DNA from 3 places in the Ruegeria sp. CDSC042 genome. Region 2 is predicted to be linked to each of the others. Evidence: riboswitches for the same ligand, from Rfam matches in the RefSeq annotation. Region 2 holds a riboswitch; each other region holds the start of a gene.
The links. A riboswitch is a leader RNA that binds a small molecule or an ion and turns the genes downstream of it on or off. The one in region 2 is predicted to bind cobalamin.

Region 1: it holds a riboswitch for cobalamin, as region 2 does, so the genes downstream of both, AC2FHX_RS00270 (CbtB domain-containing protein) here and AC2FHX_RS15575 (hypothetical protein) in region 2, are expected to answer to the same signal.
Region 3: it holds a riboswitch for cobalamin, as region 2 does, so the genes downstream of both, AC2FHX_RS00340 (DUF1636 family protein) here and AC2FHX_RS15575 (hypothetical protein) in region 2, are expected to answer to the same signal.

The regions. Positions count from the first base shown of each region.
Region 1 covers NZ_JBXWOF010000001.1:48,769-59,270, forward strand. Annotated here, with positions in the region: gene AC2FHX_RS00230 (OpgC family protein) at 1-500, opposite strand, end outside; gene AC2FHX_RS00235 (tetratricopeptide repeat protein) at 535-1,905, opposite strand; gene AC2FHX_RS00240 (CaiB/BaiF CoA transferase family protein) at 2,087-3,271, opposite strand; gene AC2FHX_RS00245 (thiamine pyrophosphate-binding protein) at 3,258-4,877, opposite strand; gene AC2FHX_RS00250 (DUF302 domain-containing protein) at 4,955-5,413, opposite strand; gene AC2FHX_RS00255 (DUF1636 family protein) at 5,482-5,895, shown strand; gene AC2FHX_RS00260 (hypothetical protein) at 5,892-6,386, opposite strand; gene AC2FHX_RS00265 (CbtA family protein) at 6,453-7,151, opposite strand; gene AC2FHX_RS00270 (CbtB domain-containing protein) at 7,156-7,326, opposite strand; cobalamin riboswitch at 7,364-7,572, opposite strand; gene cobF (precorrin-6A synthase (deacetylating)) at 7,616-8,359, opposite strand; gene cobA (uroporphyrinogen-III C-methyltransferase) at 8,352-9,080, opposite strand; gene AC2FHX_RS00285 (cobyrinic acid a,c-diamide synthase CobB) at 9,077-10,399, opposite strand; gene cobM (precorrin-4 C(11)-methyltransferase) at 10,386-10,502, opposite strand, start outside.
Region 2 covers NZ_JBXWOF010000008.1:44,910-55,411, forward strand. Annotated here, with positions in the region: gene nudC (NAD(+) diphosphatase) at 1-776, opposite strand, end outside; gene AC2FHX_RS15555 (5'-nucleotidase C-terminal domain-containing protein) at 972-2,813, shown strand; RNA gene ffs (signal recognition particle sRNA small type) at 2,853-2,951, shown strand; gene rsgA (ribosome small subunit-dependent GTPase A) at 3,110-4,138, shown strand; gene AC2FHX_RS15570 (alpha/beta hydrolase family protein) at 4,160-5,017, opposite strand; cobalamin riboswitch at 5,157-5,376, shown strand; gene AC2FHX_RS15575 (hypothetical protein) at 5,460-5,864, shown strand; gene AC2FHX_RS15580 (protein-tyrosine phosphatase family protein) at 5,866-6,366, opposite strand; gene AC2FHX_RS15585 (DNA polymerase III subunit gamma/tau) at 6,523-8,274, shown strand; gene AC2FHX_RS15590 (YbaB/EbfC family nucleoid-associated protein) at 8,430-8,774, shown strand; gene recR (recombination mediator RecR) at 8,839-9,432, shown strand; gene AC2FHX_RS15600 (hypothetical protein) at 9,625-10,005, opposite strand; gene AC2FHX_RS15605 (ribonuclease T2 family protein) at 10,206-10,502, opposite strand, start outside.
Region 3 covers NZ_JBXWOF010000001.1:68,018-78,519, forward strand. Annotated here, with positions in the region: gene cobN (cobaltochelatase subunit CobN) at 1-733, opposite strand, end outside; gene cobW (cobalamin biosynthesis protein CobW) at 737-1,792, opposite strand; gene AC2FHX_RS00340 (DUF1636 family protein) at 1,795-2,169, opposite strand; cobalamin riboswitch at 2,264-2,470, opposite strand; tRNA gene AC2FHX_RS00345 (tRNA-Cys) at 2,822-2,895, opposite strand; gene AC2FHX_RS00350 (protein-L-isoaspartate O-methyltransferase family protein) at 3,124-3,777, shown strand; gene AC2FHX_RS00355 (TolC family outer membrane protein) at 3,873-5,291, shown strand; gene AC2FHX_RS00360 (hypothetical protein) at 5,367-6,083, shown strand; gene AC2FHX_RS00365 (cobyric acid synthase) at 6,087-7,544, opposite strand; gene AC2FHX_RS00370 (DUF6280 family protein) at 7,749-8,069, opposite strand; gene efp (elongation factor P) at 8,288-8,851, shown strand; gene AC2FHX_RS00380 (ABC transporter transmembrane domain-containing protein) at 8,915-9,853, opposite strand; gene ygfZ (CAF17-like 4Fe-4S cluster assembly/insertion protein YgfZ) at 9,960-10,502, opposite strand, start outside.

The DNA.
Region 1 (10,502 bases), on a different contig from region 2:
ACCAGATACATGGGTAGAATGTCGAAATAATTCGGCACGTAGGTCAGGGTGAACAGGCCGACGATCTGCGGCGCAGGATCATTGAAGAAATGCTGCAGGTTCAGGGACGAGATGTAGTTCTTCTCAAACAGGCCTGTTTGATTCAGCGCAGCCATCGTCATCGCGACAAAGAAGAACAGGCCGATATGCGCCCAGTAAACCTGCCAGATCCGGTATGATACCCGCGCAGTGCCCATCCACCAGCCCTTGCGCAGGAACGCGCCGCCAAAGGCGATGGCCGAGGCCATGCCCGAACAAAAAACAAAAATCTCGGTTGCATCCGAAAAACCAAACCGGGCAGGGATCCACTTGGCCCAGGGGTCGTTGGGAATATGCGCAATCAGGATGATGAACATCGCAATTCCGCGATAGAAATCCAGACGCGGGTCGCGCGTACTAACAGGGGCGGCCGAGGTGGCTGCCACAGGTGCAAAATCAGAAGCGGGCGATAGAGTCGCCATACGAGTTCTGTCCTTCTTCAGTCTTTTTGTTTTGTTATTCTGCCGGAACGCTTTGTGCGTCTTGGTTATCGCGGGCCGCATCGATCAATGCGCGGCGCGCCATAGCATAATTGTCCTCACCCCCGGCCCGCTTGGCACGGCGGTCGTCTAGAATGCGCTCGACAGCATCCAAACGGCCGGCACGCAGGCCGGAATCAATAGTGATGCGCTCGAATACATCACGTTGGGCGTGGCTACCACCGGCCAGTTGCATTCCGTCCCGTGCATTCGACAGGAAATCAAATGCTTCGCCGTAAAGGCCGTCGCCAAAAGCTTCAAGCCCTTTGGCTGCGGCAATACCGGGATCCGACATCCGGATCGGAGTGTCGCCCTGATTGCGCTGGGCATCTTTCTGGATGCGCTGCAGCATTTTGCCGGTCGCTTCGGTCCGGTTGTCGCCGGTCAGGGCCAGCAGATAGTGAAGATCGGCGAAGATCAGGCAGCCATCTTCGGTCCGGGCGGCGCTGAGGTCGGCCAGTTCCTCCCAGCGGTTTCCAACTTTGACGCCCTCAAGCTCGAGCCGGGACAAAAGCGACGTGGCATTCGATATGTCACGGTAATCGTCGGTTTTGTCCTGCCGGACATACTGGTCATACAGTTCCATAACCTGATCGACCTGGCCCAGGTCCAGATGCATCAGCGCCTTGTGCCACCAGACATGATAGCGGAAGTTGTTGCAATGCGCCCAGGCATCCTCGCGTCCGGCCAGCCAATCAAGACCTTGCTGCGCATTGCCGGTCATCTCGTGCACATGGGCCACTGCGTGCAGGCCCCAGGCATCATCCGACACCATCCACAGGGCCTGACGTCCGGCGATTTCGGCTTTTTCATAGGCCCCGGTTTCCTCAAGCGCGAAGGAATGGCACCCCAGAAGATATCCGCGACCGGCGTGGTCGGGTTCATAAGCGGGCAGGACACGTTCGATCGACCGTCGCATACCAGCGGCATCTCCCAAGACAAACCGTGTTGCGTGGCTGAGTTTCATCGCCAGCGAGTCCTGTGGGTGGAGGCGCAGAATTTCTTCAAACTTCTGGATTGCATGTGAGGGCAGGTCGGACAGGTAAAGGGCCAACGCGTCGACATAAAGCCGCTCGCGCTCAGTTACCGGTTGGCGATCCATAGCGGTGTTGGCAGCATTCAACGCTTCCGCTGCAACTGGCATCATCTCGCGCCGACCCAGCAGGACCAGGAACAGACCTTTGATGGCGTGACCAAGCGCGAAATCGGGCTCAAGCTCTAGCACTTTGCCCAGATGCTGGGGTGTGACAGCTGAATGCGCCATGAAACCAAGCAGAACACCATTCCACGCCTCGACACTGGCCGAATGGCAAAGAGTGTTCATCTGTCCGAAAACATCTTGTTTCATGCGCGGGATCCAATCCATTTGCGATTTATTACTTTATTCGATTTAGCAGAGAGTCAGGCGGGGTCGTATCAGTATCGGCCCTGCTCTCGAATTGGTGAAAAGCTGTGTGTGGAAAACGTGAAAAAATCCGCCGATTCAACGGCATGTTTCAGCAATATGCCGCCTAGTAAGGCATTGTGTTTCAATCTTCAAATGGGTTCTTAGCGTTCAGGACTGCTGCAGTGTCCGCTCCGAACTGTGGCGGAGCCGTCCGGTAGGTAACCGGTGTCCGCGACAATTTCAGCGGGTTTCCGATCAGTTTTACCTCGGCCGGGGCAGCCTGCATCGCGATCTGCATTTGCCGCGCCGCGACCTGCTCGGTGTCAAAAACCTGATCCAGGGTCTGGACCGGCCCAACTGGTACTTTGCGTGCCTCAAGTTCTGCGATGACGGTTGTTGTGTCATATGACTGAACCGCAGGGCGCAATAGGGCGTTCAACGCATCCCGGTTTTCCAGCCGCGCCGGATTCGTCGCAAAGCGGACGTCATCCGCCAGATCAGGTTGGTCGATGAATTCGCAGAACCGGCGGAACTGACTGTCATTACCTACAGCAAGGATCACATGGCCATCAGCGGTTTCGTAAACGTCATATGGAACGATATTTGGATGACCATTCCCACGGCGTTGTGGCACATTGCCGGATGTCAGATAATTCACGCCTTCATTGATCAGCCACGCAATCTGGGAATCGACCAGAGCCAGATCAATTTGCTGTCCCTCTCCGGTCTGGTCCCGATGGCGCAATGCTGCCAAAATGCCAACGCAGGCATACATACCGCACATGACATCAGCGATACCAACTCCAACTTTCATCGGCGCCCCTTGGGGATCGCCGGTCAGAGACATGACACCGCCATAGCCCTGCGCCATCAGATCATATCCGGGCTTTGATGCGTTAGGCCCATCCTGCCCGTAGCCTGAGATCGAACAATAGACGAGGCTAGGGAATTCCTGCGAGAGCGATTTGTAATCCAGCCCGTATTTCGCAAGCCCGCCGGGTTTGAAATTCTCGATCAGGATGTCCGCAAACGAGGCCAGCCGCCGAATTTCCGCCTGACCTTCGGGTGTGGTGATGTCGATGGCGACCGATTTCTTGTTGCGGTTGGCTGACATGAAATAGGCACTAAGATCCGATGGAACCCCGTCGGCATCAGCGACATAGGGTGGGCCCCACTGGCGCGTGTCGTCCCCTTTAGTGGCAGGGTTTTCGATCTTGATAACGCTGGCACCCAAATCGCCCAGCAACTGTGTGCAGGTCGGTCCGGCCAGAATGCGGGACAGGTCCAGAACCTTGACGCCCTTCAGCGGTCCTTCAGATCCGGCCATCATATCCTCCGCGGTCAATCTCAGCAGCGATTACGGTGAACCTATCAGACTTGGTTGCCGCTTCCAGAGCATCCCTCAGTTCGGCGCGGGTGCGCACCGTGTGACCATTCCCACCGAAGGCCCGGCCCATAGCTGCAAAGTCGTGGCGGTCGAAATCGACGCCTACGTTCCCCATTTGCCGCTGACGCTGTTTCAATTCGATCAGGGCAAGGCTGGCGTCGACGAACACCAGGAAAATCGGGTTACCACCCATCTCGGCAACGGTCGACAGTTCTCCGGCGACCATCAGGAACCCGGCATCGCCGGAAAAGCTGATGACCGGGCGCGTGGGTTCGGCCAGTTTCAGCCCGATGGCCATTGGCAGAGCGCAGCCCATGGTGCAGAGCGCTGAAGATTGGATCAGCCCGCGTTCTTCGGAACATCCCCACATCTGGCTGAGAAGGATGCGATGTGCGCCACTGTCAGCGGTGGCCAATGTCTCGGCAGGAAGAACCGCGCGGGTTTCCGCAATTACCGCGGCGGGACCCCATACGTCATCAGTAGGGAAGGCTCGCGCCAGGGCGGCCCGAACCTGTTCGGGCTCACCGCCGGGCCAGGTGGCGCGGGCAGGGTTGCCCTTTGCAACGGCCTCGAGGGTCGCGCCGGTATCAGCCACCAGGTTCAACCCGGCCTGATGCATGTAGTGATCGTTCGGAACCGCCGAAATGTCGATGACGCGCTTTTCTTCGGGGTCCCATATCTCGCGCCAGCCAGGGCGCATTTCGATCGGGTCATAGCCCAGACACAACACCAGATCGGCCTGTTCAACCAGCGGCACCAGATGGGTGTCAGCAAGCGGCGACAGGCCCGCGCCGCCAAGGCACAGTGGATGATCCTCGGGAACCACGCCCTTGGCCTTGTAGGTTGTCACAAAAGGAATGCCAAAATGTTCAAGGAACGCCTGCACCACATTGCGTGAGTCGTCGTATAGAACATCCAGGCCGATAATCGCGATGGGCCGTTCGGCCTGTGCCACCCAGCGGCGGGCTTTTTCAACGCAATCCCCCTCGGGCGCGACGGCGGCAGGTTTGACAAGACGGCGGCGTTTGACATCGGTCACAGGCGCATCCGCAACCGAAATCGGCACGTCGATATGCACCGGCCCTGGGCGCGGCTGACTGGCGAGCGACACCGCTTTGTCTGCGATAATATCCGCGCCTTTGGCGGTCAGCATGAATGTCCCTTTGGTGATCGAGCGATAGACCCGTGCGTGATCCATGACCTGATGGGTGTATGTCAGCGCCTCATCTGCGTCGACACAGCCGGTCAGCACGATCATTGGCACCCGGTCCTGCAACGCATTGGCGACCACATTGATCCCGTTCATCGCGCCTGGACCGAGTGTGGCCACCAGAATGGCCGGGGCACCGTCGCGGTGATGCACCGCCTCGGCCATAAAGCCAGCCGCGTTCTCGTGTTTGGTCAGGTGAAAGGTTATTCCAGCCTTTTCCAACGCATCCACTAGGGTCAGCACCTCGCCACCTGGCATGCCAAAAGCGTGGCGGCAGCCAGCCTCATAAAGCCGTTGGGCCAGAATGTCCGCAGCGCGGGGCGACGAGTCCTGCATCAGTAAAGCTCCGAAAACTGTTTCAACGCAGATTGCGGAGGACAGACCCGGACGCAAGGCGCATCACGCCAGTGTGACTATTTGACAGCGGCTTCGGCCACGATCTGAAAGGTGTCATCCAATTCCTGGGCAATGTCCCTCAGGGGGTCTCTTCCCTCATAGATATAGGGCGCGAATACAAAGCTGGGCGTTTTATAGGACAGGGTGGCGGTGCCGTCCTCGTTTTCAGTCACGTAAAACCGGATCGGTGCTTCGATCATTGCGCGCACCGAGGTTTCCAGCACGCGCACCGCATAGTCATTGTTGAAGGCGCCGATCACCAGATTGCCTGGGATTGTAATCCCCCGCGCGGCGGCGGCTTTGGTGGGGCCGGCCTGCGTGACAACGATCAGACCGTTTGCCTTAACCGCCGATTTGGTGTCCGAGACCAATTCATCATAGCTTTTGCCCGTTGGATACACGGCCCATCCCGAGAGCGGTTCGTCGGCCCAGGCGGGCAGAGCCAGCAGGGCGAAGACAGTCCAAAGCAGTTTCATCCAGAGGCCTCCTTTTAAGGTGTCTGCAGGAATCCTGCCAGAAATGCGGGGACGTCGCACTCACAATCTTGTGCGCATTCGGGATTGCGCCGCGCCGCTTAAAGCCGCAGAAACGGGCGCAGGACGAAGGGAAAGGTCTGGATCGGATGCGCCTGATGATCTGCAAAACCTGTGGCACCGCACGCGATCGGGCGGCCGAGGTGCAGGCTGTGAAGGACGCACTGAAAAGGGCTGGATTGACGGATCAGGTCGAATTGAGCGAACACGCCTGTTTCAGCAGCTGCGCGGAACCCACGACGCTGGCTATACAGTCGCTGGGGCGCGCATCTTATGTGTTTTCGGGTGTCGATGTGGTGGCGGATGCTGCGGATATCGCTGAAACTTGCCGTACTTACCTGAACAGCCCCCAGGGTTGGATCGAAGACGCCCGACCCTGCGGGCGGCTTCGGATGTGTTTGCGTGCGCGTATCCCGGCGCTTTAATCGACCTGAACCGTAACCGCAGCACGAACCGGCACGTTATCTACCGAAAGCGGGCTATGGCTGTTGGAATTCAGCGAAACCGAAACCTCGACCTCGCCTTTGGGCAACTGATCAATGTGCATCCAACTGCCGTAAAGCCGGGCGAGCTTTTCTCCGTTGATGTAAACATGCGCGTGCCCTTCGCCCGCCATGTCTGCGGTCGATGCGTTCTGCGGTGCGAAGGTAAAGTTTTTTGGCATGACATGCAGGTTCCAGCCAGACATAGGATCCTGTGTCAGTGCGATGTCCAGTGTAGGTGCATCTGTGCCTGCCGGTAGGTTCAGGGCCGTGGAATGATCGTGGGCCATGGTCTCAGTGTGTGAGGCTCCGTGAAGAGACGGATCAGAATGGTCGTGGCCATCAAATGTGACGCCATTTGCAGCAGCAATTACAAATCCTGCACCGCCGCCAAAGACCAAACCGATCACGAATAGAGCAAGTGAACGGGTCATTGTATTTCCTTGAAAACATAGGGAAACGCGCCAAGTTTACACCCGGCGCGTTCAATCTAAGTGCGATCAGGCCGTTGCTTCGGAATGTTGCGCTTCTTTCTGCCAGAAATAGCCAGCGAACGCGCCAACCAGAACCCATGCAACCAGACCGATTCCAAAAGCTCGTGCCGCGAACAACGCTCCAATTTCAGTCGGCACAGGGCCGGTGAAAACATCGGGCTCGGGTGCACCGATAAGATGTGGCACCAACAGAAGTACCGCGGCGATCACATAGCTGATCAGGTTACCTCCAAAGGCGATCAACCACATGGCGACAAGGGCTGCTGCAACTGTTGCGAACCACCAGACCTGACGCGCATAGACATCGGCTGCCGCGACACCCGGCACTTCGGGCGCAAGGGTGAAACCTGGTGCAAGGTGGAAAGCGATAAATCCGGCCAACCCCCAAAGAACGCCGGTCCGGCCATCAATCTGATGCCCTTGACCTTCGGCTACCGACATCAGCGCAACCATCACCAGCGCATAGCCGGTATAGGTCAGCATGGTAAAGATGACACTCAGCGCATCACGCGTCAGTTCAGAGAACATGCGCGGCAGCTCGGGATGAGCCGATACGGTCTCGGCCCCGAAATGCACCAGCTCTCCGGATTCATAAAGCTCGGCATGCAACAATACTGGTTGCACAAATACCAACTGCAGCAAGGCGGCAATCAGCCCCGCTGCAGCACCAGCGAACAACGCGCTGGTCAATATACGACTGAACACGGTCTTAGTGGCAGGGGAAGCCGGTCGCGTGACGCACGTCATGCGCTGCATCATGCAGGGCCGCTGCCTGAACGTGACCGGTCAGCGTAATGAGGCCCAGACCCAGAACCACTGCAAACATGACCGGAACAAAGCCTGTACGCGCGGCGGATGCTGTTTTCGTTTGTGTTGCCATTTTGTATTCTCCTCTGCCGCCGCACCCGACGGCCGGTGTTTCGTTTTTGCGCCTGGCAGGTCTCCTGGCTTGCGGGTCGATGCCTCTGTTCGCCTTCCCCCCGGAGAACCGGGAGTGGCTGGTTGAACAGGGGCTCTCCGCTTACAGTCGCGGGGGCGGCTTTGGAGTTGACCACCGAGGCAGTCGCACCAAATTCCCTCTTAGCATCCGGATTTCTCCGGCAGGACCAGACACCCCCATTTAGCCGCTATAGCTGTGGCGGTGCAATCATCATTTGCGACGTATTGTGTCAGATTATGCGCTTTTTCAGCAAATAAATATCCATGATCCAACCATGGTCGGCACGGGCATGGGCGCGGCGGTCCAGAATCTGCTGCGCAACCTCGGCCAAAGGGCCTTTGATCAGGATTTCCTCTTTCATGCCGACATATGCGCCCCACCAAATGTCCAAGTCTTCCATGTCCAGGTTTTGGAATGAACATTCACCATCCAGCATCACCGCCACGTTTTCTGCGGTTTCCGGCCATCCTTCGTCCCGGATGCGACGACCAGTTGTGACGATATAGGGCGCGCCCAGTTCGTTGATCGGAATCGCATGGGCCGCCGTCAGCGCTTGCAGCGCTGTGATGCCGGGAATCACGCGTGTTTCTGGCTGAGGGGTCAAACGTGCCGCGATTCGCAGCGAACTGTCATACAGCGACGGATCCCCCCAGATCAGCAGCGCCACATGACGGGCCTTCGGGTGGGCTGCGATGGCCTCCTGCCAGCGCAATGCAATCGCGTCGTGCCATTCGTCCACTCCGCGTAAATAGCCATCATCGGCACGGCGTTTGGGAATGTCGAAATACGCGATTTGCGGAGGAGTATCCGCGACCTGAGCGATGATCTGCTCGCGCAGCCCTGCCAGATCGGCCTTGTTTTCGCCCTTGCGGGGGATCAGGACCAGGTCCGCCGAACGGATCGCCTGCGCCCCTTGAAATGTCACATGATCCGGGTTGCCGGTGCCAATACCGATCAGCGTCAGGTCAATCATTTTCGAACTCTGCCAGAGGTCCATACAGGATCAGGGCCGGGGCGGTGCCGATCTCGGTTTCCAACTGCTGCGACAAGGCACCGATGGTCGAGCGTTGCAGCTTTTGTTCGGGGGTCGAGACGGATTCGGCCATCAATGCAGGCGTGTCCAGCGGTAGGCCGTGCGAATGCAGGGCGCCAACCAAAAGGGGAAAGGTGCGCTTGCCCATAAATACGACGGTCGTAGCCTGTGGATCAGCCAGTGCTGCCAGGTTCAGATCTTCGGGCAGTTTGCCACTGACATCGTGGCCGGTGACGAATTGCACGCGCCGCGCGGTCAGTCGCCGGGTCAGCGGAATGCCTGCCGCTGCCGCCGCCGCTACCGCCGAGGGGATGCCGGGGATGATTTCATAGTCGATCCCGGCCTCTTGCAGGGCCACCAGTTCTTCTTCAAGCCGGCCGAACATGCCGCCATCACCGGATTTCAACCGCACAACATGCTGACCGGTTTGTGCATATTCGACCAACAAGCGGCTGACGTGATCCTGCTTGGGCGAGGGGCGCCCGGCGCGTTTGCCGACACCAACCAGGTCAGCATCCTCGCGGGCATGGCTCAGGATCGGGCCGCTGCTGAGGTCGTCAAACAGCACCGCATCAGCTTTCTGCAACCTGTCTACCGCCTTCAGCGTCAGCAATTCCGGGTCGCCGGGGCCTGAACCGATGAAGGACACAAAACCACTCATGCCGAGGCCTCGGCGATCAGATGAAAGAATGTCCCAGTGACATTGCCTCGCACCGATCCGGTTTGCGGGCCTTCCGCGCCTTCGGCGTCGAACACGCGTGCCAGCGGCGCGTCAGGCTGTTCGATGATCGAGGAATAGTGGAACTCATGCCCGCGTAGCGCTGTGCCTTCGGCAAATCCGGCCATCGAGGCCAGTAATTCTGCCTTGCGATAACCCAGGTTGAACTTGCGCTTTTCATAGGAGGTCACAAGGCCCAGAAGGCCCGCCATTTCGTGCTGGACTCCGTCTTTGTCGATCAACGCCTGACCCAGCGCCATGTAGCCCCCGCATTCGCCGTGCACAGGTCTTGTCTCGGCATGTTTGCGCAGCCCAGTCTGGAAGGTGTTGGCAGCGGCCAATGTGCCTGCGTGCAACTCGGGATACCCACCCGGCAGCCAGACCAGATCGGCATCCGGGGCAGGGGCTTCATTCGCCAGTGGTGAAAACGGTAGGATTTCTGCACCCGCCGCGCGCCAGCCTTCCAGCAAATGCGGATAGGTGAACGAAAACGCAGCATCCCGGGCCAGTGCGATCCGCTGCGCCGGAGGGCGCGGCAGCACGGCTGACGATGGCCTATCTGGGCTTGAGGAAGCCGCCCGCTTGATCGCCTCCAGATCGACATGTTCACGCAGGAACGCAGCATAGCCGACAATGGCGCTTTCCAGATCGGGATGTTCCACCGCCTGGATCAAACCTAAGTGCCGCTCGGGAAGTGTCAGGTCTCCGCGTCGTGGCAGAACGCCCAGAACCGGCAGGCCTGCACGTTCCATACCCAACCGGGTCAGACGCTCGTGACGCGGGCTGGCGCAGCGGTTCAAAATTACCCCGGCAAAGGGCAGGTCGGGGTTGTACATCCGAAACCCCAGCGCCGTGGCTGCAGCTGATTGCGCCTGACCGCCGACATCCAGAACCAACACCACAGGCCAGCCCATACGCTGCGCAGTTTCCGCGCTAGATCCATGGCCAATCTCACCGGGTTTGGCGACACCGTCGAACAGACCCATCGATCCTTCGGCTACGACGATATCCGCGCCGTCAGCCTGTGCCGATATTGCGTTCAGCAGAGGATCGCCCATCGCCCAGCTGTCCAGATTGAACGAGGCGCGCCCAGCCGCCGCCCGGTGAAAGGCCGGGTCGATATAGTCAGGGCCGCTTTTGAATGGTTGGACGGTCAGGCCATCCTCGGCCAGCGCACGCAGCAGGCCCAGCATCACGGTGGTCTTGCCAGTCCCCGAAGACGGTGCCGAAATCAGAATACCCGGAGGGTTAGTCATCACCATGGCTCCAGGTTGACCAAGGGCTGTCCGCGCTTTGCGGGCGATACCGGCGGTCGTAATCCTTAGAATACAGGCAGCTTTCGTCAAACCCTTCACCAGCCAGTGC
Region 2 (10,502 bases):
GGAAAGGGCCAGGGCTGGCTGGAAAGATAGGTTACTTGCCCGACGGGGACACCGGCCTCTTCCATCACCTCTCTGCGCACCGCCGCTTCCAGCGTTTCTCCGGGTTCGACAAATCCGGCCAGTAGCGAATACATCCCTTCAGGCCATCCCGGGGATCGCCCCATCAGCACCGAATTCCTATATGTGATCAACATGATGACCACCGGGTCGGTGCGTGGGAAATGCTGCCCCCCACACGACGGGCAACTGCGTTGCCATCCTGCTTGCGCCATATCGCTGGCGGCGCCGCAACGAGCGCAAAACCTATGGGTTTCATGCCAGGCGATGACCGCCTTGGCGGAAGCCGAAAGTTCGGCATCACGTGGGGAAAGGCGCGCCATGATGCGGCGCAATTCGACAAAAACCTGACCTTCAGGCAAATCCGGGTGCTGTTGCTCTGATCGGTCGAAGAATGCTCCAAGCTCGGACAGGTCAACGCCCTCGGGCATCCAATCGGATATATCAAAGGCAAAAACCGGAACCTCATCCGAGAGACCAAGCAATACTGGCGCTGGGACGATCCCACCGGGACCATTTGCGATCAGCTCGTGCAAGACAGGTAACAAGCAGAGTTGATCAAGGGCCTCTCCTTGAACCAGCAGCTTTCCGCGCCACAGCAACAGGCATTTCGCTTTCGGATGTGCTCGCGCTGCTGCCATCGCGTCGACGTCTCCACGAAGATGTGCGGCACGATCCAGCCCTGATCCACCAAACGTTACCTGTTCCGCGTTCTTCATTTAAATTCCTCTGGTTCGCCTGCACAGGGCTGCCATGACAGCTTCGGTGTTGCAACGACAATTCCACGACCGAAAACCGAGGCGATCCTGTCAAATTACCGCAAGTACATAAAAAAATTTGCACTTACTATGCTTTTTGTTGAAGTTGTTATTCATAAAACTGCCAAAAGTAGAGTATTGAAAACAATTTCGCATTTGTCTGATCAGTCTGTAGGTATCCGGATTTTGGCGACCACCGATCTGCACATGAACCTGTGCAGTTTTGATTATTACGCGGATCAAGACGAACCTACGATCGGATTGACCCGAACGGCCAGCCTGATCCGGCAGGCGCGGAACGAGGCTGAGGCAGACGGAGATATCGTCTTGCTCTTCGACAACGGAGACGCTCTGCAGGGTACACCGTTGGGGGATTGGGCTGCCGATCCCGCCAATGCGCCGCACATCCTGATGCAGGCCTTCGGCAGCCTGGGATATGACGCGATTGGCCTGGGAAATCACGACTTCGGATTTGGGCTTCAATTCTTACAGCACGTTATCTCTGACGCCCCCTGCCCTGTGCTCAGCAGCAATGCCTTGCGCACGAATGGGCCACAGATCTGGCAAGATCATGTCATTTTGCACAAAGAGATCCCTGGCTCGCCGACACCTATGGCCTTGAAAATTGGTGTTTTTTCGGTCCTCCCCCCTCAGACAGCGCAATGGGAGGCGCACAAGCTGCACGACACCCTTACCACTCAGGACATCCTGACTTGTGCGGCAAACAAAGTCAGAAAGCTCCAAGACGAAAATTGCGACCTGATCATCGCGTTGGCCCATACCGGTTTCGGACCGGACACGTCACAACGGAATATGGAAAACGCGATTATTCCGCTGGCCGAAATCGAAGGTATCGACGCAATAATTGCTGGTCATTCCCATTTGACCTATCCCGCCAAGGCCGGCTCTGAAAACACTCTGGTGCATGGCAAACCAGTTGTCTTACCCGGAACGGCCGGATCACATCTGGGGGTGGTCGACCTGAAACTTCACTCGGCAGAGCGCGGCGGCTGGACCGTTGGCGAAGCCCGGGCGGCGCTGCGACCGATATCTGCGGGGCGTCCCGACGAAATCGTATCACTGGCGCCCGAAGATCCGGAATTGTTGCATCTCTTTTCCTCTGGTCATGCCGAAACCCGCAGGCGAGCGGGCCAGCCGGTCGGGCGCACCCCGCACCATCTGCACAGCTATTTCAGCTTTTGCACCGAGGACCGTGGGCTGAGGCTGGTCGCCGCCGCCCAGGCTGCCGCGTTACGTCTGTGTATGTCCGAAACCGACCTGGCAGATATTCCGATTTTATCGGCGGTTTCACCTTCGAAATTCGGCGGTCGGGCCGGGCCGCGATTCTATACGGATGTTAAGCCTGGCGAGATATTCCTGCGTAACGTGGTTGACCTGCATGTTTTTCCAAACGAATTGCAGGGTGTCATTGTATCCGGTGACCAAATCGTGGACTGGCTTGAGATGTCCGCAGCTGTTTTCAACCAGATTTCAACCGGATCTGCATCCGAACTTATTTGCGAAAATCGGGTGGGTCACAACTTTGATGTGCTATACGGGCTGTCCTGCATAATTGATCTGACACAACCTCCGCGTTTCGACGATATGGGCACCTTGATCAACGCCGAAAACCGGCGCGTTTCAGAGGTTCTGGTCGGTGCCACCCCCATTGCACCGGATCAGCAATTTGCCGTCGCGCTTAACAATTATCGCGCCAGCGGGGGCGGGCATTTCCCATTTGCGGGTAATGCGCAACGTATCGACATGCCCATCCTGCCGGTCCAGCAAGCCCTGCTGGATTATCTGTCAGGCACCTTGGTCAGCGATCCGCTTGAAGAGGCCCAGGAACCCTTCAGAATCACTAGTAACACGGGTACGCAGGCGATCTTACGCACCGGTCCAAGTGCCCACCGACATCTGCAGGACATTCAGGAATTTGATCCACAAGTCCTTGGAACTGACGGAAATGGCTTTTTACGGATTCTTCTGACCTTCTGACGGGTTGTGTTTTTCCGGCCAACTGCCTATATCCACCCTCGAGAGGTTGGCGCGGGCGAGCGCCTCGCCAACCTGGTCAGATCCGGAAGGAAGCAGCCACAACGAGCCCCGCTTGGGTCGATGTCCAACCTCTCACTTACGCGCAACGACTGCCGCAGGAGGGACTTTATGATTGTAGCAATGACCCTTCGGGCAGAGCGTTTCCGGGACTAACCCCCGCTTTTGCCTGAACACGTTACCGATGGGTGCGCGCCTGCCACCCTGATGGTTTCCTGTATCTGAACACAGGCAGAACAATGTCCAAAACACTTTCGGACCTGGGATGGTCCTCTCATTTTGCAGCCCAACATGCTGTGAACCCTACCTGCACACCGCATCGCATCAACGCCGTCCATCGTGATCGCCTGATCGGCCTGAATGCGCTTGGCGGCACATCTGATCTGACCCCTGACCGATCAACCGGCGAATTTGCGGTTGGCGATTGGGTCCTTGCGGATGATCAAAACCGCATTCGGCATCTTTTGGAGCGCAAAAGCCTCTTGCAACGCCGGGCCGCAGGCACCGGTGCGCAGGTTCAGCTGATCGCGGCGAATGTGGACGTGCTGTATATCGTCAGTTCCTGCAATGCCGATTTCAATCTGGCACGGCTAGAGCGTTATCTGGCGCTGGCGCATCAGGCCGGGTGCTATCCGGTTGTTGTCCTGACCAAGGCCGACAGCTGCCCTGACCCAGAGAGCTATGCCAGTCAGGCCAGTTCGCTGGCTCGGTTTCTGACCGTTCTAACCGTCAACGCGCTGGAGGCGTCAGAGATTGATCCGATCCTGTCCTGGTGCCCTGCCGGGCAAACTGCTGCTTTGGTCGGCTCATCCGGTGTCGGCAAAACCACATTGGCGAACGCCATGACTGGTCAGGCCGGGACAACGGCGGGGATCCGCGAGGATGACGCACGGGGTCGCCACACCACGACCCATCGTGCGCTTCACCCGATGCGAAACGGGGGGTGGCTGATTGATACGCCAGGAATGCGCGCCCTGCGTTTGATGGATGCCCAAGACGGCGTGGATGAGGTTTTCTCAGACCTTCTGGAATTGGCTGCAACGTGCCGGTTCTCAGATTGCCAGCACCAGGCCGAACCCGGTTGTGCTGTGCAAGAGGCGATTGCCGATGGCCTGCTCTCGCCGGACCGGCTGGTACGCTGGAACAAGCTGCGGCGCGAGGATCAGAGGAACTCTGAAACCCTTGCGCAATCCCGGGCGCGCGACAAAGCCTTTGGTAAATTGGTGCGGTCTGTCATGCATGATAAAAAGTCTCGCAACAGACCCTAACGGGGACGGAAAAGCGCGTCTTCAGGCAATCAACCGGGGCCAAAGCGCCTGATTTCTGCGGGCAAAGGCACCGATATGACCGATCTCGGGCACTCCGATCTCTTTCGGAGACAGCAGATGCCGCCGCGCCTTTGGTCCATACAGATCGGCAAGCCGCCAGACAGCGTCTGGCGGCACCATCTGGTCGTCCTCGAAGGTGAACAGGTCCACCGGCGTATTCGATTGCGCCCATCTCGCTTCGGGCAGAGCGTCACCGATCTGCGGCACATAATTCTGCGGCGCCGTGCACCAGCTACGCCATTGCCAATAGACCGGACCAGGCAAATCGGCACCGATCCCCACCGCTTTGCCCGGCAGATAGCCCAGCGCATTCACTGCCAGACGCCCATGCACATGCCAGAACATCCACGCCAGCCCGCGATAGGGCCAGGGATGGTCGGACAGAGTAACCAGCCCCGAACATACACAGATCATCCGGTCGATCTGATCAATGTCTGGCTGCACCGGCCCCAGCAAGCCGCCAAGGGAATGACCGATGCTCCACTGCAAAGCGTCCGGGAACCGCCTGCGCATCTCAGCCCGTGCGGCGGGCATGTCGACCAAGGCCCAATCCGCCATGGTCACCTCGGAAGTTTTGAGTTTGTCGCGCAGCGAATGCCCGAAATCGCTGTAGTCATAGGTCAAACAGGCAATACCCTGTTCGGCGGCCAGCCAACGGGCAAAATGCTGGTAATATTCGCGCGGCACTGCAGTTGCGCTGTGAATCACCACGGCGACCTTCGGCTCGGTTTCAGGCAGATACAGCCGCGCCGACAGGCTGGCAGAGCCTGAGGCAAAATCAAAGTCCTTAGTCTGGACGCAGGGCGTGGTATCAAGCATGGCGCTTCCGACAAATTCTGAACTACTCGGTTCACTCAACAATCGGCCCGATTTCGGCCACCAGAGTCAAGATTTCATCAAGATGACCAAACGTCCGGTTTGAACCCCAACAGGTGGCTTGACTCGGGGTCTGCATAGCCGCTAGCGATGTGGTGATGGTTCTTGCCCCGGAATTGGGGCGGGATGAAAAGGGAACACGGTGCGGTCTGCCCCGGCGATGCCGGAAAGGGCCAACTCCGCGACTGCCCCCGCAACTGTAAGCGGTGAGCAATGCCGAAATACCACTGGCCCCAGGGCTGGGAAGGTCGGCAAAGCGACGACCCGCAAGTCAGGAGACCTGCCATCGTATCGAAACCGAAACTCGGGCGGGGTGTCCGGGCAGGTCGTCAGCGCGCTGTCAAACCTGATCCTCACCCTTCGTCCTGCGCGCGGAGGGCGCATTATGATCTGGAAGACAAAAACACACGAATTCACCGCAACCGTCTGTCAGAGGACCGGGAAACCCTGCCCCGCCCTTGCCCGAATGGCACGCGCCATGGCCGAGGCGATGGCGACGGCAAGGCCTGCGACATCCAAAACATTCGAGGTCGAAGGTACCAGCGATCTGACCCATTGCACCGAAGGCTGCACGGCCCGTTTTCGGGCCCAATCAGAACAAATCAGGGTCTATTGCGGCACCAGCACAGACACGCCGACAGAAAAGCTGGACGCCTATGGCGACATGATGTTCGGGCCGGAGTTCATCCAGAAATCCGCTGGTTTTCTGTCAGAACCACCCTGTGCGATGCTCGACGTATCGATCCTGCCGCCGCGCAGCGACAGTATTCCGTATCAAGTGTCTGCCTGATTCAGGGAAGGGTTCGGGCCGGCAACCCGGCCCAGTCCTTTTGCGCGTCGGTTTCCACCGCGCAGGGCCGCACCGCACGCAACCGCCGAAGCGCTTGGCCAGGCGCTTCGCCGCATTCCACCATTAGCCGCATCACAACCATCCCCGAGCGACCGCACCCACCGCGGCAATGCACCAGCACCTTGCCACCTCTGGCAAGGACATGTTGGGCCGCCTCACTGGCTTGCGGCCAAAGCGCCTCAACTTCAGGCGTGGGGACGCCGAAATCGCGGATTGGAAGGTGAACCCAGGCAATCCGTTCGCACTGCAGGTCCGCCTCGAATGACAGCCCGCCGGAATGCTGGAACTCATCCGAGGTCGTCATCGAGATGACCAGGTCCGGCGCCCAATCCCGGATTACTGCGAAATCCCCAGCATAATCGCCCGTGACACCCGGCAGTGGGCACAGAGCGATCTGCCCTTTGCCCAATCCAAGAGGGTGAATTACAAAACTCTCCAACACAGCTCCTTTTCCTGCATCACCACATGGGGCTGAAGCCCCTCATGATTTACCGGCTCTGATGCAACTTGCCAAAACGAAATTCCTTTTCGCGCGCGGTGGACGCGGGCGGCGGGGGTCTCTACGCTGCAAACCTGACACGAATCCAACAGAGCAGACATGACCGACACGCCCAGCCCCGCCTATCAGGTTCTCGCGCGAAAATACCGCCCGGAAACTTTTGCTGACCTCGTCGGTCAGGACGCAATGGTGCGCACGCTGAAAAACGCGTTCGAGGCCGACCGGATTGCACAAGCCTTCATCATGACCGGCATCCGCGGTACGGGTAAGACAACCACGGCCCGGATCATCGCCAAGGGCATGAATTGCATTGGCCCCGATGGCGAAGGCAAGCCCACGACCGAACCCTGCGGCCAGTGCGAACATTGCGTCGCCATCATGGAAGGCCGCCACGTCGATGTGATGGAAATGGACGCCGCCAGCCGAACCGGCGTGAATGATATCCGCGAAATCATCGACTCGGTCCGATACCGCGCCGCCAGTGCGCGCTATAAGATCTACATCATCGACGAGGTTCACATGCTTTCGACCAGCGCATTCAACGCGCTGCTCAAGACGTTGGAAGAACCTCCTGCGCATGTGAAGTTCATCTTTGCCACGACCGAAATCCGCAAAGTCCCGGTGACTGTTCTGTCGCGGTGCCAACGATTTGACCTGCGCCGGATCGAACCCGAGGACATGATTGGCCTGCTCAATAAGATCGCAGCGGCTGAGAAGGCACAGATCGCGGAGGATGCCCTGGCGCTGATCACCCGCGCGGCCGAAGGGTCGGCGCGCGACGCAACTTCGCTGCTGGATCAGGCAATCAGCCATGGGGCCGGTGAAACCAGCGCCGATCAGGTGCGCGCGATGCTGGGTCTGGCCGACCGGGGCCGGGTATTGGACTTGATGGAAATGATCCTGCGAGGGGATGCAGCAAGCGCGCTGACTGAATTGGGCGGGCAATATGCCGAAGGGGCCGATCCGCTATCCGTGCTGCGTGACCTGGCCGAAATCACGCACTGGGTTTCGGTTGTGAAGATCACGCCAGACGCAGCCGAGGACCCGACGGTTTCCCCTGATGAACGTGCCCGTGGTCAGCAAATGGCCGAGGCCCTGCCAATGCGCGTTTTGACCCGGATGTGGCAGATGTTGCTGAAAGCGCTGGAAGAGGTATCGGCCGCGCCAAATGCCATGATGGCTGCTGAAATGGCCGTTATCCGCCTGACCCATGTTGCCGACTTGCCCAGCCCCGAAGAGCTGATCAAGCGCCTGCAGGACAACCCGCCACCGCCTCCGAATGGTGGTCCGGGCGGTGGTATGGCCGTGCCCTCTCAGGCTCCGGTACCAGCGGCATCATCTTCTTACGTGTCCGCAACTAGCAGCCCCGCCGGCGCGCCTTCGGCGGCTCTGGCCCATGATATCCAATCGGCGCTGGCACGGTATCCGAGTTTTGACCACGTGGTTGAATTGATCCGCACCAATCGGGATGTGAAACTTCTGGTCGAGGTCGAAAACGGGGTGCGGCTGGTTTCTTACCAACCGGGGCGGATCGAATTCACCCCGACACAGAACGCACCCACAGATCTGGCAGCGAGACTGGGTTCGTCGCTGCAACGATGGACTGGCAACCGCTGGGCTGTGTCGATTGTGGCCGATGGTGAGGTTGCGACCATCGCCGAGATTCGAGACGCCGCCGAGCTGGCGTTGAAAGCAGAGGCTGAGAAACACCCGTTGGTTCAGGCGGTGCTCATGCAATTTCCGAAGGCACGCATCAAGCGGATTGAAACACCGGAAGAACGTGCCGCCAAAGTGGAAACCGAGGCGCTGCCCGAGGTCGAAGACGAATGGGACCCGTTCGAGGAAGACTGAAACCGTCCCATCTGACCCAACTGGAAACCTCCCGGGCCCAACGGGAGGAAAGGTCTGGCCAAAGGCCTTGACGACGGGCGGGAGCCAGCTCGGCCCTTGTGCCGCGCCGACCGCGCCCGTATTTAGGCGTCAAACCGAATATTAGGAGAATACCGATGCTCAAAGGACTCGGCGGCCTGGGTGACATGGCCAAGATGATGAAATCCGCGCAGGATCTACAGACCAAGATGACGGATATGCAGGAAGAGCTGAATACCATCATGGTTGTCGGCGAATCCGGTGCAGGGCTGGTCAAGGCAACAGCCACGGCCAAGGGAGAGCTGAAAGGTCTCGATATCGACCCATCAATCTTTAACGGCGACGACAAGGAAGTGGTCGAAGATCTGATCCTGGCCGCCGTCAAAGATGCTCAGGCCAAGGCCGCAGAACGGTCGCAGGCTGAGATGGCTAAGCTGACCGAAGGCATGGGCCTGCCCGCAGACATCAAGCTGCCGTTCTGATAGGCACTCCTGACGAAATACCGGCCGGGCCCAACTGCCCGGCCCTTATGCAGGAGCAAGCGCAGTGAGTTCGAACAGCGATATCGACAATCTGATCGACCTGATGGCCAAACTGCCGGGCCTCGGCCCACGTTCGGCCCGTCGCGCAGTGCTGCATTTGATCCGCAAACGCGCCCTTCTGCTGACACCGCTTGCGGACGCGATGCAACAGGTTGCCATCACTGCCCGTGAGTGCCTGAATTGCGGCAATGTAGGCACTTCGGATATCTGCGACATCTGCGATAGCGAAGTCCGCGCGACCGGAGAGCTGTGCGTCGTCGAAGACGTCGCCGACCTTTGGGCGATGGAACGCGCCGCAGTTTTCAAAGGCCGCTATCATGTTCTGGGTGGCACCTTGTCAGCATTAGATGGAGTCGGCCCGGATGAGCTGCGCATTCCTCGCCTCAAGGATCGGGTCACAGCCGAGGGGATCACCGAAGTCATTCTGGCGCTGAACGCCACTGTCGATGGCCAGACCACCGCGCACTATATAGCCGATCAACTGGACGGGCAGGTGCGCCTGACCTCGCTGGCGCAGGGTGTGCCGATTGGCGGCGAGCTGGACTATTTGGATGACGGGACGATCACAGCGGCGCTTAGGGCGCGGAAGGAGTTGTAGTGTAGCCCATGACGCGCTTCAAAAGGAGTTCGAAACTCAATCTCCGATGATATTGCAGCTTACCAACCATTCCGATGGAAGGACATTCACTGCAACGTTGTTAGGCAATTGAAAATACGACACTCGCCTATAGCTCCACGCAAATGGAACGCAATCTTTAAGAGCCGCGCCGTGCAAAAAGAACTGCCCCTCTTAGAGCGCATGTTTAAGTGATTGGTAGAATGAGTTCTGAATTTCCACATCTGCATTAAAGCTTCTGGTGGCTATTGCGCGCAACAACTCAGCATATGTTGCAACAAACACCGTAGAAAAACTCATCGACAAGGCCAAAAAATCGGAACCGAGAGAAGTTCCTTCAAGCCCTTCTTTGCTAAGAAGGCGGCAACCAAATAGCTCGTCGCGGTACCGAACTACAGCAATATCGGCCAAAACGGTGCGCCAAGCCTGTCGTTCCAGAGCGTTATCAGGGCAATTGGCTGGAGTGAGCTTCCAAACAACAGCTTTGCCGTAGTCGCGTAGGCAACTAAGCTCAGAAAAATAGTCAGCAACATTTTCATGAATTTGGACCTTCAACCGCCGCAATTTGCAGGAACGTAACGACTAGGGCGATCTCAACGTCAGGAACCTCAAAATGGTCCCCACGCTCGACAACATGTACCTGACCCGGACTGTGCATCTGGGCCCTTCGGCGGTGCTCAGCGGTTATGACACGCTGGACGTGACCCTGTTTTCAAGACGTGCAGCTTTGGTACCGCGACTGCCATCCGGACCCTCTAACGAATCGGATCAAAAAGCGCGTCTTTGGCCGCGCAGTCCTTGATCACATCCCGGCCACAAGGCACCGGTTCAAGATCGCGGGACAGGCACAGGCGCACCTCTTCGATATAGCCTTGTTTGCAGGTGACGGTGATCATGTCGCGCTCCAGCCCCGGATTGACCTTTAGAAACGCTTCTTCCACGACAGATGCGGGCAGTTTTACAGATGTGTCCAACTGGCGGAACACCTTTGGACGCTCGACCGACCCATAGGCCTGCCGCGACAAGGTGTAATAGTCCGAAGCGCTTAGGCC
Region 3 (10,502 bases), on a different contig from region 2:
GGGCTTTGAGCGACGGCGCAAATAGGCCGACAGCCTGAAACCCACGCGCACGCAGACGGTGGATCAGGGCCGCGACCGGGGCAGTGTCTGCCGAGGTCAGATAGGCGCGATAGAAGGTCACGAGGATGCGCTTGGCATCACCGGCGAATGCGGTATCCGCCGGGATCACACCGCGATCCGGACACCATACGCCACATTCCGGGATCGTCTTGGCCCCCATCACCGGGCCAGAATAAAGCCCCGCGGCCAGTGCCATTTGCGCCAGCGCAGCCTGCGCTGCGACCTCACCGCCTGTGTCGCAAAGATGCGCCAGCCGCCGCAGGGTTGAAACGGGCAGGGTAGAATAGTCATCCAGCCGCGTATCTTCACGTCCATCCGCAGGCAGCACAGCAACGGCAATGCCCTTGGCGTGGGCCAGTGCCAGAACCTGCTGCAATCCGTAGGACCAGTAGGGCACGCCACCGATCAGGCGGATCAGAATGCCTTTGGCGCCCTCAAGCGTTTGTTCGACATAAGTATCGACCGACAGGGGATGTTTCAGCGCTGTCAGATTGGCCAGCCGCAGGGTCGGCATCCGACCTTCGGGTCCGCCACCACGATGCCAGCCTGCCGCGAAAGCGCCAAGGTCACTGTCGGAAAAGGACAGCACCACCAGATCCGCCGGGCTCTGGCCCAGATCGGTTGGGGTCTCCGTTTCCTCTAACCCATGGCTTTCGCGGAAGACGACGTGCATGGCTTACTCGGCGGCCTCGGTCACACCCACGAGGATTTCGCGGATTTCAGCCTCTTTGATATCGTCATGTTCGGCGATGACCACCAGACGCGAGCGACGCTCTTCACCTGGCTCCCACGGGCGGTCGTACTGATGACGCACACGGGCCCCGACGGCCTGCACCAAAAGGCGCATGGGTTTGCCGGCAACAGCGGCATAGCCTTTTACCCGCAGGATGTTCAGTTCATTCGCAAGACGTTCGATATTGGCGACCAGCTGGGCCGGATCGGTCTGTTCCGGCAGCTCGACAATGATGCTTTCGAAATCATCATGCTCGTGATCGTGGTGGCCGTCGTGATGCGACGGGCGCGCGTCCATGTCATCCTCGGCGGCGGCCTCAAGCCCCAGCACAATACGTACATCCACAGCCCCTTCGGCCACTTCGACCACGGGCAGAGGGCGCGGGGCTTCAGCTGCGATGATTTCCTTGGCCTTGGCGATACCCTCGGGGCCAGCGAGATCAGGCTTGGTCAGCAGAATGATGTCGGCGCAGGAGATCTGGTCCTCGAACACCTCAGACAGCGGTGTTTCGTGATCAATCGAGTCATCGGCCAGGCGCTGGGCATCCACCGCAGCGACATTCGGGGCAAAGCGACCAGCGGCCACAGCCTCGGCATCGGCCAGAGCGATCACGCCATCCACGGTGATTTTCGAGCGGATATCGGGCCAGTCGAACGCTTTCAGCAGCGGCTTGGGCAGGGCCAGACCAGAGGTTTCGATCAGAATGTGATCGGGGCGTGGCTCTAGCGCCATCAGCGCCTCGATGGTCGGGATGAAATCATCTGCCACGGTGCAGCAGATGCATCCATTGGCCAATTCCATGATGTTTTCCGCCGGGCAATCGGGGATCGCGCAGGATTTGAGGATATCGCCATCGACGCCAACATCTCCAAACTCGTTGACCACAATGGCTAGGCGCTTGCCCTGCGGGTTCTGCATCAGATGACGCACCAGCGTGGTCTTTCCCGAGCCCAGAAAGCCGGTGATCACAGTGACGGGCAGTTTTTCGAGATTGCTCATATCTAAGCTCCAATCGGGGGAATGCGGGCCGCACAGTTTTTGCGGAAATGTTCAGGACGTTCGCGCCATTTAACGAGGCCATCTTGGGTCGCGAGATATTTGGTCGCGCCTTCAACAATGGTCTCGACATGATCGGTTTCATCGAGATGCTCATAGACAAAGGTCCAACGTTTGGGCCCGCCACGCAGCACAATCGAGCAGCCCTGATCGCAATTTGAAAGGCATTCTACTGCCTTCAAAGTGACGCCATCAGGAAGTTCTGCCTGCTCCAACGCCTTGTGCAGCAACGCCCCAGGACGATCTGCATCATTCTCGACGGGCAGGCCGCGGCGGCAGGTCGTGCACACCAGCAGTTCAACAGGTGTGGTCTCGGTCATGTCTCTCATCCCCCCAAATCCTCTTCGCGGGGGACGGGGTTTCATGCGGGCCACGTATTGCGACATGGGCCCGACACCGGATCACCCCGTCCGGTTTCAACTTCGGATGTTGGCAGGTCTCCCGGCTTGCGGATGTCAGAGGCTGGCCTCTGGCAGATGTCCCGCCTTCCCGGCCTGTCTGGCCAGTGGCTTTGGGCACCCTCTCCGGTCACGGTCGCGGGGGCGGCTGCGTTTGACGGATGACCGCTGACGCATTCCCTTTTCATCTGCATATGCAGACACCAACGGATGGGACATGCGGCACGGGCAGGGGGCTTGTCAAGCGCGGCCGACGCACGGAAATCATCGAGAATGGAAAAGCGACCTGCCAATGCCTGTCAGCGGCATGTTTGGTCAGCCATTTGCAAAATGACCGCAGGCGAATTTGCGCTTTGCACCTCGAAGATATCCAGACGAAAGGATTCGCGGGCCCGTTACTTCAAAGGGCATATCGCGTGGAATCGATAGAGCGGTCAAATTTACCGGCCGAGCCAGTGAGTTCACCGCCTTCTGATCAATCCGGTGTCAAGCTTCACTCAGCAGAGCACTGCCGTAGCGAGACGGCATGTCGCAGGCTCGAAAAGCCGAATGCGAAGCAACTGTTTGAAAGTATTGGAGGCGAGTACCGGAATCGAACCGGTGTACACGGATTTGCAATCCGCTGCGTCACCACTCCGCCAACTCGCCTTTTCAAGTAATATCAAATACTTGCCGTGGTGTGACAGGCGTTTTAGCAGCTTTAATCCGGGGCGTCCAGTGGGTTCGGTCTAAATTTGACGAACTGAAAATTGGATCACCCATTCGGATCACTCTAAAATCTTCACGACAGACGAAAGTTTCCGCTTGCGGGCCGTTGCTGGTTTGCCCGGGATGTGGCACAAACCCATCAACCTTGGGAAATGAATGAGCGATCCAATGACAGATTTCGCAGCCCGCCGCCGCACCATGGTCGATACGCAGGTCCGGCCTTCGGACGTTACCAAGTTCCCGATCATTGATGCCATGCTGTCCGTCAAGCGCGAGAATTTTGTGCCAGACGCGCAACGCGAAGCCGCCTATGTCGAGGGTTTGATAGAACTTGAGGCTGGACGCTGCATTCTGGAACCGAGAACACTGGCCAAGATGTTGGATGTGCTGAACATTACCAATGATGAGGTTGTTCTGGATATTGCTCCGGCGCTGGGATATTCGACGGCTGTTGCAGCCCGTATGGCGCAGTTGGTCGTAGCGGTGGAAGCGGATGAAGCGCTAGCTGCCGAAGCGCAAACTCTGCTGATGGAGGCTGACGCGGATAATGTGGTCGTTCACGTGGGGCCGCTGGATGAGGGCGCTGCCGAGCATGGGCCTTATGACGTGGTCATGATCCAAGGCGGCGTAGAAGAGGTTCCGTCTGCATTGATTGACCAGCTTAAGGATCATGGGCGTATCGCCTGCCTGTTCATGGAAGGTGATCTTGGGACCGTCCGTATAGGCCACAAATCAGGCGATCGCGTTACCTGGCGCCAGGCATTCAACGCCAGTGCACCTGTTCTGAAGGCTTTCTCGGCCGAGAGTGCATTTTCGCTATAGTCGGCGGGCAGATTTATCTGCTGCCTTGATTAGTTCAACACAAAGACGCAAACTGCCCTGAGGGCTGCGTTATTTTGATTTGAGAGGATTTCGCCATGCGTTTTGCAGCAGGAGGCAAGCTGGTCAGGACTCTGGCAGTGACTGCGGGTATTGCTCTGGGCACGTTGCCCGGTAAGGCGGTTTGGGCCGATAACCTGACTGATGCGTTCATCGGAGCTTATAATACCAGCGGTTTGCTGGAACAGAACCGGGCGCTGCTGCGGGCTGCGGACGAGGATGTGGCGATCGCGCTGTCGGCTTTGCGCCCTATTATCAACTGGACCGTCGCGGTTAGCCAAGATTATACGCGCAGCAGAAACAGTGGTGTTACGAACAGTGTTGATCCTTCGAACTTCTTCTCGGGCCTGACGCTGAGCCAGCTTTTATACGATGGCGGAGCCTCGATTCTGGGCAAGCAATCAGCGCAGGAAACGGTGCTGTCGACCCGGCAGGCGCTGATCGATATCGAACAGCAGGTCCTGTTCCGCGCAGCGACCGCTTACCTGAGTGTTCTGCTGCAGGAAGAGACCGTATCGATTCGTCAAAACAACGTTGAACTGTCCGCAGAAGAGCTTCGCGCCTCGCAGGATCGTTTCGAAGTTGGGGAAGTTACCCGCACAGACGTCGCATTGTCTCAGGCTCAGCTTGCAAGCTCGCAGGCCGATCTGGCGAATGCGCGCGGCGATCTGAGCACTGCTCAGGCGGAATATGTGAACGCAGTCGGCAAACTGCCGGGCCGTACTGCTGGTCAGCCCAGCCTGCCAAACTTGCCCCGCTCCGAGGCCGAGGCTGTCAGCCTGGCACAACGCAATCACCCGTCCATTCTGTCCGCACAGCACCAAGTGCGGGCTTTTGATCTGGTCGTTCAGCAGCAGCGCGCGGGCCTGGGTCCGAATGTCAGCCTGAACGCTGATGCGGGCGTCACCGAGAGCTATGATGACGACGATTATGTGAATGATGCGAGTATCTCGCTGAACTTCAGCCAGCCGATCTATGCGGGTGGTCGACTCGCGGCAAGCGTGCGCCGCGCAATGGCATCGCGGGACGCGTCGCGTGCCAATCTGCTGAATGTTCAAAAGAACATTACGCAGGGCGTGTCTGATGCCTATGTCCGGTTTCAAACTGCAAGCGCAAGCCTGAGGGCCTCTTCGGAACGTGTGCGCGCCTCGGAAGTTGCGTTTGATGGTATCCGCGAAGAGGCAACTTTGGGTGCGCGGACCACTCTGGACGTGCTGGCTGCTCAGCAGGATTTGCTGGACGCGCAGCTTGCCGAAATTGCTTCCAGAACCGAGCGATCTCTGGCGGCTTATCAGTTGCTGCAGGCCCAAGGTTTGCTCACGGCCGAGCGTTTGGGTCTGGCGGTTCAGATTTACGATCCGACCCTTTACTATAATCTGGTGAAGAAAGCCCCCGCGCAGGTCAGCAAGCAGAGCAAAGATCTGGATCGGGTCCTGAAAGCACTGCGTCGGGACTAAACACCCAATACTGCCTGTTGTGAGGTCTGCATTGTTTGGCTACACTCGGACCTGAGGTTAGAGCGGTAGAAAACAATGACAGACAATGTCGTGAACTCCGGGATCGAAGACGTACTGTCATCGGTCAAGCGGCTGGTCAGCGAAGAAGGTCGAAAAGTTCCCGATCTGGTGCGTTCCAAGTCAGAGCGAAAGCCAGGGCGGCTTGTTCTGACTGATGCGCTCAGGGTTGGCGAGCAAACAGGTGTCGAGACGCAGCCTTTCAAGCTGGATGCTGAGTACAGCGCTGAAAAATCGGTGAAACCGATGCTTTTGCGCGCCTGCGATGTTGTTGCGGGTGATGAAGCGGAGTCGGCTACAGAGCATTCACCTGATCCAGTTGCGGAAGAGGGCATAGCCAAAAGTCTAAGTGCCAAAATTGAGGCGCTGGAAGCCGCGATCGCCAGGACCGAAGATCAGTGGGAGCCCGACGGTGACAGCGTAGATGCCTATTCAGGAACGCCAAATCAACCGTTGGAATGGCAACCCCAAGACGAAGCCCCAGATGCAGAGACTGAGACTGTTGAAAAGGCAGTGTTTGTACGGGACCCAGAGGTATCGGCTGCCGCGGATACAACAGGTTCAGAAGCAGATGCTGCCATGCCCCGGCTTGATGACGATGGCTTGCGCTCTTTGATTGCGCAGGTTGTTCGTGAAGAACTGCAGGGCGTACTGGGTGAACGCATTACGCGGAACGTTCGAAAAATGGTTCGCCGCGAAATCTACCGTGCGTTGGCTGAGCAAAAAGCCGAGTAAAAGTCAGCCTCTAATCGGCGTTTCAGCCAGTTCCAGCAAGCGGTCCAGATCTATATGTCGTTCCAGATGGTCGGCCAGACGATCAAGCGTATCTTCGACACCGTCCTCATAGTGCAGGGTGGAAGAGACTCCCAAAAGCTGTAGGTAGTCGGCCCGAAATTGATCGGATGAGAATATACCGTGTAGGTAGCTTCCGCGTATCCGGCCAGTCCGATCAGCTGCGCCCTCCGGGCGGCCCTCGACCTCCAGCCAAGCGCGGGTGCAATCGTTGCCTTCGGTGCGGCCCATATGGATCTCATATCCGGTTAGCGGTTGGTGCCCCGGCAGGGCGCGTGCAGTCCGCAGGGTCACCTTTTTCTCGCCGACCATAACGGTATCCACATCCAACAGCCCCAATCCATCGACTGTACCTGGCCGCCCGTCCACACCATCGGGATCAGCAATGGTGTTACCTAGCATTTGGTAGCCACCGCATAATCCCAACACGTGACCGCCACGTCGCACATGGGCATAAAGGTCGATATCCCAGCCCTGCGCACGAAAGTAAGCCAAATCGCCAATGGTTGATTTGCTTCCGGGAAGCAGAACCAAATCCGCATCGCCGGGCAGCGCGCGGCCAGCGGGCACGATCTCGACCGTGATGCCAGGCTCTGCCGATAGCGGATCAAGATCATCAAAATTGGCCATCCGTTCCAACTGAGGTACTGCAACCTTACAGGAACCGCCACTGTGGGACCGGATATCCATCATATCTTCGGCTGGCAGCTTCCAGGCATCGTCGAACCAAGGCACAACACCGATACAGGCCCAGCCTGTTCGAGCGGCGATGTCATCGCGACCTTCGTCGAATAGGGATACATCGCCCTTAAAGCGATTGATGGCAAAGCCTCGGATCATTGCCAGATCGCCAGCATCCAGCACGGCCTGAGTCCCGACGATCTGAGCAATTACCCCACCTCGGTGAATATCGCCGACAAGTACGACCGGCACACCCGCGGCGCAGGCGAAGCCCATATTGGCAATATCACCCTGACGCAGGTTGGTCTCGGCCGGGCTTCCGGCCCCTTCAACCAACACCAGATCAGCGTCGGTGCAGAGCCGGTCAAAACTCTGGCGCGCGGCTGTCATCAGTTTGGATTTATCCTTGCGGTAATCGCCAGCCTGCATCGTTCCGGCGCGTTTGCCCTGAATGATGATCTGCGCGCCTGTATCTGTTTCAGGCTTCAAAAGGATCGGGTTCATATCCGTATGTGTGGCGCGTCGTGCCGCCAACGCCTGTAGGGCTTGCGCGCGCCCGATCTCGCCACCATTTTCGGTTACTGCGGCGTTATTCGACATGTTCTGCGGTTTGAACGGCGCAACCCGCAGGCCTCGGCGCGTATAGGCGCGTGCCAATCCGGCCACCAGAACCGATTTTCCAACATTGCTGCCTGTGCCCTGAATCATGATGGCGCGAACCATGCCGAGTCTCCTGTAAGCTAACGCGCAGATGACCTGATTTAACGGTGAAGGGAAAGCCCCGGATGACGTGGCATTGTCATCATTTTTCAGTCATCGGGTGAGGGCGCAGTTTCGCACCGGAATTCATATTCGGGGTCTATGCAACAAAAAAACACGCCTCCATCAATAGGAGGCGCGTTTTTTCAAACAGACTCGTGTCTGTGATCAGGCGGCTTCGGCCTGTTGGGCGGCGTTGCGGCGCTCGCTTTCTTCGCGCGAAAGAGCGACCGAAGTACGCACACCGCGACCAACGAAATCCATCAATCCGCTGACAACCCGTTCATTTGGGTCGATACCCGCGCAAGACAGCACTTCGCGCCCATCGCGCGAGCGTGCCCAGCGGGCGATCTGTTCTGGGCCATTGCCATACTTTTTGTCGTCGGCAATAGCATCATCCAGCGCAGCCAAAACGACAGCTGCGAAAAGTTTACGAGCACGGTTGCCTTGCTCATTGTTAAAGGCGGTGCCGTCAACGAAATCTCTCATCTCGTCTTCCTTGTTGTTCTTGCTCTTGCATTTTCGGCGTGACGGTTCTTATGACCTATTAAGTGCGATTCGGATACACCTAATGTGCATAGTTGCGTTGCGTCACGCGCATAGCTTGCTGCGGCTGCAGCACAAGGTGTCGTTGTCTTGTCAGGTGCGGCCACGCCAGATATAGGGTGCGCGACTGACGCATCAACCGTTTGTGAAGGATTTATGTAATGCCCAAGATAAATGGGAACGAAATTCGCCCCGGCAATGTGCTTGAGCATAACGATGGGCTATGGGCCGCTGTCAAAGTTGATCATGTAAAGCCCGGTAAAGGCGGGGCTTTTGCACAGGTCGAACTGCGCAATCTGCGCAATGGTTCCAAACTGAATGAACGTTTCCGCTCAGCTGACAAGGTCGAGCGTGTTCGCCTGGAACAGAAAGACCAGCAGTTTCTATACGAATCCGACGGCATGTTGGTGTTCATGGATTCCGAGACCTATGAGCAGATCGAACTGTCCGCTGATCTGTTGGGTGATCGCCGCCCGTTTCTGCAGGACGGCATGACTATCGTCGTAGAATTTTATGAAAGTGAGGCACTGAACGCCAAACTGCCACAGAAAGTGACGTGCAAGATCGTCGAGACCGAGCCTGTGGTCAAAGGTCAGACCGCTGCGAACTCGTTCAAACCGGCCGTTCTGGACAATGGTGTAAAAGTCATGGTGCCACCGTTTGTGGGCCAAGATGAAATGATCGTGGTGAATACTGAAACCATGGACTATTCGGAACGCGCGTAACTGCACTTCTGCTTTAAGACACCGAGAACCGCGACAGCCCGCGCTGCGCGGTTCTTTCTATTTTTAGTCTTTGACGCGTCGGTATTTTTCTGGGTTCGGGCCAAATAGTTCGAGCATCAGTTCGAATTTGATCCGGTTTGCGCTGACCTGGCGATAATAGGCGATCAGAAAGGCCGTGGGGCCTTGAATACGGCTGAGCCCACTGGTGGCGGCAACAACTGTGCCGACATCGGTTCTGCCCTGAAGGACAAGCCAGCCACCCAGCATCAGAACGCCAACCGTCCCGGCGCCGTTGATCACGCTTAGAAGGAATTTGGCCGAGAGCTTCCAGATGAACATCTTTCGGCGAGTTTCGTAGATTTTGTCGAATTCCGCTTCGATCTCGTGCGCGGCCGCGTCAATCTTTTCTGCTGTTAAACTGTCGGTGGCACGGCGCAGGATACGAACGCGTTCGGCGACAAAGACGTTCACTTTGCGTTGTGAAACCAGAACGATGATGATCTGCGGCGCGACCATCGAAAAAGCGATCAAACCCAGCCCCGGCTGTGTAGACGAGATATAGCCAATCACGCTGATCAGAGTGCCGATTTGGACCACCGGGTCGGAAAAGGCACCACCTGCGAATTTACCCAGCTCTTCTGCTTCGGCAGAAATTGCGGTAGTCATGGTCCCCTTGCGCATGGTCTCGCCGGTTTCATCCAGATCGGCGGACCGGACCAGCAGCCTTTGCCGGATCAGGCGGATCATATCCTCGCCCAGTGTTCCCGCCCGATAGCCGAGCAGCCATTTCAGCCCCAGGCTCAGCAAGATAACCACCATCATGCCGGCACCAAGCAGGATCATCCGGTCCACGGATACATCGTCCGAGGTCAGGTGGTTGATGATATCGCGCTGAAACTCCAGCGGGACCGCTGCCAGAGCGGCAACCGCAATAGACAGGATGATAAGGATGATCTGCCGGGCGGAACTGGCACGCCAAATTGCTTTATACAGACGAAACATCAACTCACCCGGATCGCTGAACCAAACCTAGTTTGGCAGCCTGTGCCGGGCGGATCAAATGGTTCCGGGGCTGGTGGGGCCATGGCCAGGCTGAATTCGAGAAATTTCATTCCTTCAGGCGCACGGTCGCGTCGCCCGCCTGCATATCGCCCTTGGCCCTGTCGAGCCTGAGATATGCGATCCCCTGGCCATCCGCCTGGGTAAACAGGCGCCCCACGGATTTCCCGTCAGCAGCTATTTCGGTTCCGACAGGCGTGGTGCCTGCGACAAGTACCGTGCGCAGCCCTTTACGCAGCTCGGTCTTGTGTTTCATGCGCGCGGTCACTTCCTGACCGACATAACACCCTTTTTTGAAATCAACGCCGTTCAGTAACTCGAACCCTGATTCCAGAATATAACTGTCTTCGGTCAGTTCGATTCCGGTTTCGGGAATGCAATGGAGCACGCGGATCGCGTTCCAATCGGTTCCGTCCTCGCCTTCCGCATCTTCGGTATATGCGCGCCAGCCCATATCTGAATGGCGCGGATCGGGCAGGGCCCCATCGGGTGCCAGGCCAGTGCCGCGTTGCAGATTCAGGCCGCTGGCTTCGATCGTTAGGTCGGCGCGCAGCTTGTACATGCTCAGACGTTTGATCAACCCGTCGGCAAT